Regions from separate parts of the Streptomyces sp. NPDC051018 genome, predicted to be linked through region 2. Evidence: riboswitches for the same ligand, from Rfam matches in the RefSeq annotation. Region 2 holds a riboswitch; the other holds the start of a gene.
What was found. Region 2 has a riboswitch for S-adenosylmethionine ahead of thrC (threonine synthase). Riboswitches for the same ligand answer to the same signal wherever they lie in the genome.
Positions count from the first base shown of each region.

Region 1: it holds a riboswitch for S-adenosylmethionine, as region 2 does, so the genes downstream of both, ACIBCM_RS02205 (aminotransferase class V-fold PLP-dependent enzyme) here and thrC (threonine synthase) in region 2, are expected to answer to the same signal.

Region 1 is NZ_JBITFN010000001.1:552,306-555,708, reverse strand. It holds gene ACIBCM_RS02210 (glycerate kinase) at 1-158, shown strand, start outside; gene ACIBCM_RS02205 (aminotransferase class V-fold PLP-dependent enzyme) at 113-1,501, opposite strand; SAM riboswitch class IV at 1,679-1,796, opposite strand; gene trpD (anthranilate phosphoribosyltransferase) at 2,377-3,403, opposite strand, start outside.
Region 2 is NZ_JBITFN010000007.1:5,045-8,447, forward strand. It holds gene ACIBCM_RS13980 (hypothetical protein) at 1-167, opposite strand, end outside; gene ACIBCM_RS13985 (glucosyl-3-phosphoglycerate synthase) at 206-1,150, opposite strand; SAM riboswitch class I at 1,343-1,507, shown strand; gene thrC (threonine synthase) at 1,525-2,811, shown strand; gene ACIBCM_RS13995 (MoaD/ThiS family protein) at 2,830-3,105, shown strand.

The DNA of each region.
Region 1 (3,403 bases), on a different contig from region 2:
CGGTCACGCTCACGGAGGCGCTCGGGCGCGGCGGCGAGTTCCTCACCGACGCGACCGAGCGGGCCCTGCGGATGATCCTGATCGGGACCCGGCTGCCGGCCGGGGCGGTCCGTCAGCCGGTGGTGTCGGGGACGCAGCGCCCGTCCTCGGTGCGGTAGCTCCACCGCGCGCCCTCGGTGACCAGTTCCCTCACGGCCCGGACGAACCGCTCCAGGTGCTCGTCGGGGGTGCCCGCGCCGAAGCTGACGCGGATCGCGTTCAGGGACGTCTCCCCCGTCCCGGCGTCGGGCGCTCCGCACTCGCCCGGGTCCCGGGGCTCGCCGCCCAGCAGGGTGCGGACCAGGGGGTGGGCGCAGAACAGACCGTCGCGTACCCCGATGCCGTACTCGGCGGAGAGCGCGGCGGCGAAGTGGGAGCTGTTCCAGCCGTCGACGACGAAGGAGATCACCCCCACCCTCGGGGCGTCGTCGCCGAACAGCGACAGCACCCTGACCCCGGGCACCTCGGCGAGGCCCGCCCGGACCCGTGCGACGAGGTCCTGCTCGCGGGCGACCAGGGTGTCGAAACCGGCCTCGGTGAGCGCCTTGCAGGCGGAGGCGATCGCATAGGCGCCGATGACGTTCGGCGAACCGGCCTCATGGCGGGCGGCGGTGGTGTGCCACTCCACGTCCACCCCGCCGTCCGCGCCCCGGGCGACCGTCCGGGACGCACCGCCGCCCGCGAGATACGGCTCCGCCTCCCGGAGCCAGTCCGCCCGCCCGGCCAGCACGCCCGAGCCGAACGGCGCGTAGAGCTTGTGCCCGGAGAACGCGATCCAGTCGACGTCCAGTTCCCGCACCGACACCGGGTGGTGCGGCGCGAGCTGGGCCGCGTCCAGGACGATCCGCGCGCCGCCCGCATGGGCGGCGGCGGCCAGCTCCCGTACGGGCCACAGCTCACCGGTCACATTGGACGCGCCCGTCACACAGACCAGGGCCGGTCCGTACGGATCACGGCCGGCGAGCGCGGTCTCCAGGATGCGTACGGCCTCCCCGGGGGTGCGGGGGGCGTTCAGATAGGTCACCCGGGTGTCCCTCCCGCGCCCCCCGCCGTGCGGGGACCCCCACGGCAGCAGCGCCGCGTGGTGCTCGGTCTCGAAGACGAAGACCTCGCAGCCCGCGGGGAGGGCCCCGGCGAGCAGATTGAGCGAGTCGGTGGTGGAGCGGGTGAAGACGACCTGGTCATCGTCGCGGCAGCCGAGGAAATCGGCGACGGTGCGGCGGCTGTTCTCGAAGAGGTCCGTGGAGAGCTGGGAGAGATAGCCGGCGCCCCGGTGGACACTTCCGTAGTACGGGGCGTACGCGGCGACGTCGTCCCAGACGCGCTGGAGCGCGGGGGCGCTGGCCGCGTAGTCGAGAGCGGCATAGGTGACCTCGCCGCCGGTGACGAGCGGAACGGTGACATCACGGCCGAGAACGGGCAGTGGGGCGGTCTGGACGAGGGTGTCGGGGCATGCGGACATGGCGGGTTCTCCCGGGGATACAAGGCGGAATGGCTTCGATGACCCCACACGGGGGCGCCTCGGCGCACGGCACAGGTCCGTGGCGGAGGGTGTGCTGAAGAAGGGGCGGGAAGCCCTATCGCATTCGCTTGCTCACGAGACTGCTCCCTTGAGGACCAGGACCCCAGGTTTCGCAGGGGTCCGCGCTTGCCGCGGGCCTCGCTGCCCACGGCCTGGTCTTCACCCGGGGCACCCCGCCACGGACGGAGGGTTGCCGGACAGCGGGCCGGGGCCGTAGTCGCTGTCACTCATGACCTGCGGGAACGCTATGGCACCGCCGCGCCTGCCCGCAACCCGGTCCCGTATCCCGGACCGGCCCGCCGCCGGTGCTCGCCCCGGGCGCGTGGGGGCGCCGCCGTCCCCGCTCCGGACGGACACCACGGCACCGACCGTGTGACAGCCGGTTCGGCTTCGGGGGCCCGGGCGCGGAACCCGTGACGGGAGTGTGGCTGCCGAGGAGTACCGGGGTCCGGCGGTCGCACCGGCGGATGGGCGGATGGGTGGCAGAGGATCCCAGAAGACAGCGCTGAGCCGTGTCGCCGAAGGAGCGCCGACCGTCCGGAAGGCGCGGGCCGCGGTGTCCGGTGCGCGCGGTCGCCGGACGGAGGGCCGCACTCATACGGGTCGTACGCGGGTCATCCGGACGACGGGGCTCGGACGCACCTCCCGGGCAGTGGTGGCCCGGAGGGCTCGGGCGTACATCCCGGACCCCGGGCCCAGGGGCACCACCCCGGCCCCAGGCCCAAGGGGAACCTGACGGCCCCGGGCCGGGAGGGAGCCGTAACCTCGCGCCCTACGCCGTTCCCCGGCCGGGAAGGAACCGTAACCTCGTGCCCCTACGCGTTGCTCGCGCGGACCCACCCCTCCAGAACCGCCTTCGCGGCTCCGGAGTCGACCGACCGGGCCGCCCGGCCCATCGCGTCGGCGAGCTGTCCGGTGAGCGGCCCCTCGCCGGGAGCGAGCGCGACCAGCGCTGCGGCCGCGTTCAGCAGGACCGCGTCACGGACCGGTCCCGTCTCACCGGCCAGGACACGGCGCGCCACATCCGCGTTGTGGGAGGCGTCCGCACCACGCAGGGCCTCGACCGGGACGAGGCCGATACCGATGTCCCGCGGATCGAAGGTCTCCTCCCGTACGGAACCGTCCCGGACGACCCATACGCGCGATGTCGCCGTCGTCGTCAGCTCGTCGAGACCGTCGTCGCCGCGGAAGACGAGCGCGGAGGAACCGCGCTCGGCCAGCACGCCGGCGAGCACGGGCGCCATCAGCGGGTCCGCGACCCCGGTGGCCTGCGCCTTCACCCGCGCGGGGTTGGTCACGGGACCCAGGAAGTTGAAAAGCGTACGGATGCCGAGTTCCTTGCGTACCGTCGCCACATGCCGCAGGGCCGGGTGGAACTTCACCGCGAAGCAGAAGGTGATGCCCGCCTCCTCGGCGACCTCGGCGACGCGCTCGGGGGTCAGTTCCAGATTGACGCCCAGCTTCTCCAGGACGTCCGAGGCACCCGAGGCGCTGGACGCGGCACGGCTGCCGTGCTTGACGACCTTGGCCCCCGTACCGGCGACGACGATCGCCGACATGGTGGAGATGTTCACCGTCTTCGCGCCGTCGCCGCCCGTGCCGACGATGTCGACGCTCGGTCCGGGCACCTCGATCAGATTCGCGTGCGCGTACATGGTCCGCACCAGACCGGAGAACTCCTCGACGGTCACCCCCTTGGCACGCAGGGCCACCGCGAATCCGGCGATCTGGGCGTTGGTCGCCTCTCCGCTGAGGATGCGGTCCATCGCCCAGGCGGTCGCGTCGGCGCTCTGGTCGTTGTTGTTGAGCAGCGAGTCCAGCACACCGGGCCAGGAGTGGGCC
Region 2 (3,403 bases):
GGGGGCAGCGCGCCGGGCGGTGCGCCGGCGGCGGTGGCCACTCCGCCGAGGGCGAGAGTGCCGAGGACGAGCGTGCTGAGGACGAGGGTGCTGAGGACGAGTGTGCCGAGGACGAGGGTGAGCCGCAGCGCGCGGCGCAGAGCCCTCCGAGGGCGTTGAAAAGCCATACATAGGATATTCAGCTACATATGGGACAACTTCCCGGTTATGCGGCGTGACGCGCCGCATACTCACCGATCTCGCGCATCGGCGGGCGTTCCTCCGTGTCCACAGGGTGCGTCCTCGGCACGAAGCCGTCCCCGCCGCGCTCGAACTGGGTCAGAGCGGGCCGTACCAAGTGCCCGCGCGAGAGCCGCACTTGCGCGGTCCGGTAGATCGCCGCGGCCATCCGGCCCAGCGCCCGGCCGTCCTGGTGGCGGTGCTTGCGCGAGCCCACGTCCACCTGCGCCAGGGCGTCGAGGCCCACCGTGTGGAGCGCGTCGACGAGCAGCCCCAGCTCCACCCCGTAGCCGACGGGGAACGGCAGCCGCTCCAGCAGTGAGCGCCTGGCCGCGTACTCGCCGCCGAGCGGCTGGACGAACCCGGCGAGCAGCGGCCAGTGCAGATTCAGCAGCGGACGGGCCACCAGCTCGGTCACCCGGCCGCCCTGACCGTCGAGATCGCCGAGCGGACGGTCGTAGGTCGCCTTGACGAACTGCACCCCCGGATCGGTCAGCAGCGGTCCGACGGTCCCGGAGACGAAGTCGGCGGAGAAGTCCCGCAGATCGGCGTCGACGAAGCAGACGACGTCACCCCGGGTCACCAGCAGCGAGCGCCACAGCACCTCGCCCTTGCCGGGCAGGGCGGGTATCCGGGGCAGGATCGCGTCCCGGTGGACCACCCGCGCGCCCGCCGCCGCGGCCACCTCCCCCGTACGGTCGGAGGAGCCCGAGTCGATCACCACCAGCTCGTCGACGAGCGGCACCGCCTCCATCAGCTCCCGGCGGATCACGGTGACGATGTCACCGACCGTCGCCTCCTCGTTGAGGGCGGGCAGCACGACGCTCACGGTCGTGCCCCGCGCGGCCTTGGCGGCCGTCAGCCGGGCGGGCGGGCGGTCGGCCGCCGACCACGAGCGCGACGCCAGCCAGCGCTCCACTTCATCGAGCACGTTCGACTCTCCGGGTACTCTGTGTGATCCATCTCGCGGTTCGGACGACTATCTCAACCGTCCGGACCTTCGGTTACAGTCTTGAACAACGCGCCTGACCGTCGCATGCCGGGGGTCCGGCGTTCAACAGTTCAACAATCGAAACACCCAACCGAAACCCATAATCGAAAATCGAAACCCACAATCGAATACCGCTCATCCAGAGGGGCAGAGGGAAACGGCCCGTTGAAGCCCCGGCAACCCTCCAGCCGGTCTCCGTCGCGACAGCACGTTCGGTGCGTCAGCGCCGCGAGGCTCCCGGCTAGGGAAGGTGCCAAATCCGTCTCATGGCGAGATGCGTCATGAGGAAGATGAGGAGAAAGGGCCTCGCCTCCATGGCTGTGCAGACCGGCACCAGCACCACCTCCCTCGATCTCGGACCCGCGGCCGCCCTCTCGTGCCGCGAATGCGGCAAGCGCTTCCCACTCGGCCCGATCTTCGCCTGTGCCTCCTGTTTCGGCCCTCTGGAAGTCGCGTACGACCTGCCGGTCGGCGACCCGGAGGGACTCCGCAAGCGCATCGAGGCCGGCCCGGAGAACATCTGGCGTTACGCGCCCCTGCTGCCCGTACCCGCCGATGTGGCGGACAAGCCCGGCATCAACCCCGGCTTCACCCAGCTCGTCAAGGCCGACAACCTCGCCCGCGAACTGGGCGTCACCGGCGGTCTGTACGTCAAGGACGACTCCGGCAACCCGACGCACTCCTTCAAGGACCGGGTCGTCGCCATCGCCGTCGAGGCCGCCCGCGCCTTCGGCTTCACCACCCTCTCCTGCTCCTCCACCGGCAATCTCGCGGGCGCCGTCGGCGCCGCCGCGGCCCGCGCCGGCTTCCGCTCCTGCGTCTTCATCCCGCACGACCTGGAGCAGGGCAAGGTCGTCATGGCCGCGGTCTACGGCGGTGAGCTGGTCGGTATCGAGGGCACCTACGACGATGTGAACCGCTTCTGCTCCGAGCTGATCGGCGACCCGCTCGGCGAGGGCTGGGGCTTCGTCAACGTCAACCTCCGCCCGTACTACGGCGAGGGTTCCAAGACCCTCGCGTACGAGATCTGCGAACAGCTCGGCTGGCGCATCCCCGACCAGATCGTCATCCCCGTCGCCTCCGGCTCCCAGCTCACCAAGATCGACAAGGGGCTCCAGGAGCTGATCGGGCTGGGGCTGGTCGAGGACCGCCCGTACAAGATCATCGGAGCTCAGGCCGAGGGCTGCTCCCCGGTCTCCGCGGCCTACAAGGCCGGCCATGACGTCGTACGCCCGGTCAAGCCCGACACCATCGTGAAGTCGCTGGCCATCGGCAACCCCGCGGACGGCCCCTATGTCCTGGACATCACCCGCCGTACCGGCGGCGCGGTGGAGGACGTCGACGACGAGCAGGTCGTCGAGGCGATCAAGCTGCTCGCCCGGACCGAGGGCATCTTCGCGGAGACCGCGGGCGGGGTGACCGTGGGGGTCACCAGGAAGCTGCTCGACGCGGGCGTGCTCGACCCGGCCCTCACCACCGTCGTCCTCAACACCGGCGACGGCCTCAAGACCCTGGACGCGGTAGCGCCCACCGCCGGTCCCACGGCGACCATCCGCCCGAGTCTGGACGCGTTTCGCGCCGCGGGCCTGGCCAACCAATAACCCCTGGGAGATCCGAAGATGAGCGTCAAGGTCCGCATCCCGACCATCCTGCGCACATACACCGGCGGCCGGGCCGAGGTCGCCGCCGAGGGCGCCAACCTCGCCGAGGTCATCGCCGACCTGGAGAAGAACCACACCGGTATCGCCGCGCGCGTCCTGGACGACCAGGGGAAGCTGCGTCGCTTTGTGAACGTGTACGTCAACGACGACGACGTCCGCTTCGAGCAGGGGCTGGAGACGGTGACGCCCGATGGCGCGGGGATCTCGATCATCCCGGCGGTCGCGGGCGGCTGAGCCCCGAGAGGGCCGGAGGCCCCGCGGGGTGCCTCGCGGACGGGGCCCGGTCCGCCGGGCCGTCCTGAGCCCGCCGGGTCTCGGCCGGGGCCGCCCGGGTCCGCCGGGCCGGGTCCCTTCCGGCCCCACCTGGCGCCGGACCCCGCCCGGCCGGACTGATCCCGCCGGGATCCGGCCGGTCCGCCCCGTCGGTTCCGCCCCGGCCGGGTCCGGCCGGTCCGCCCGGCGGGCCCTCGTAGCTCAGGTCTGGCCGCCCTGGTCCCGGTGGCCGGGTCCCGGCGGGCTGAGCCCCGCGTGG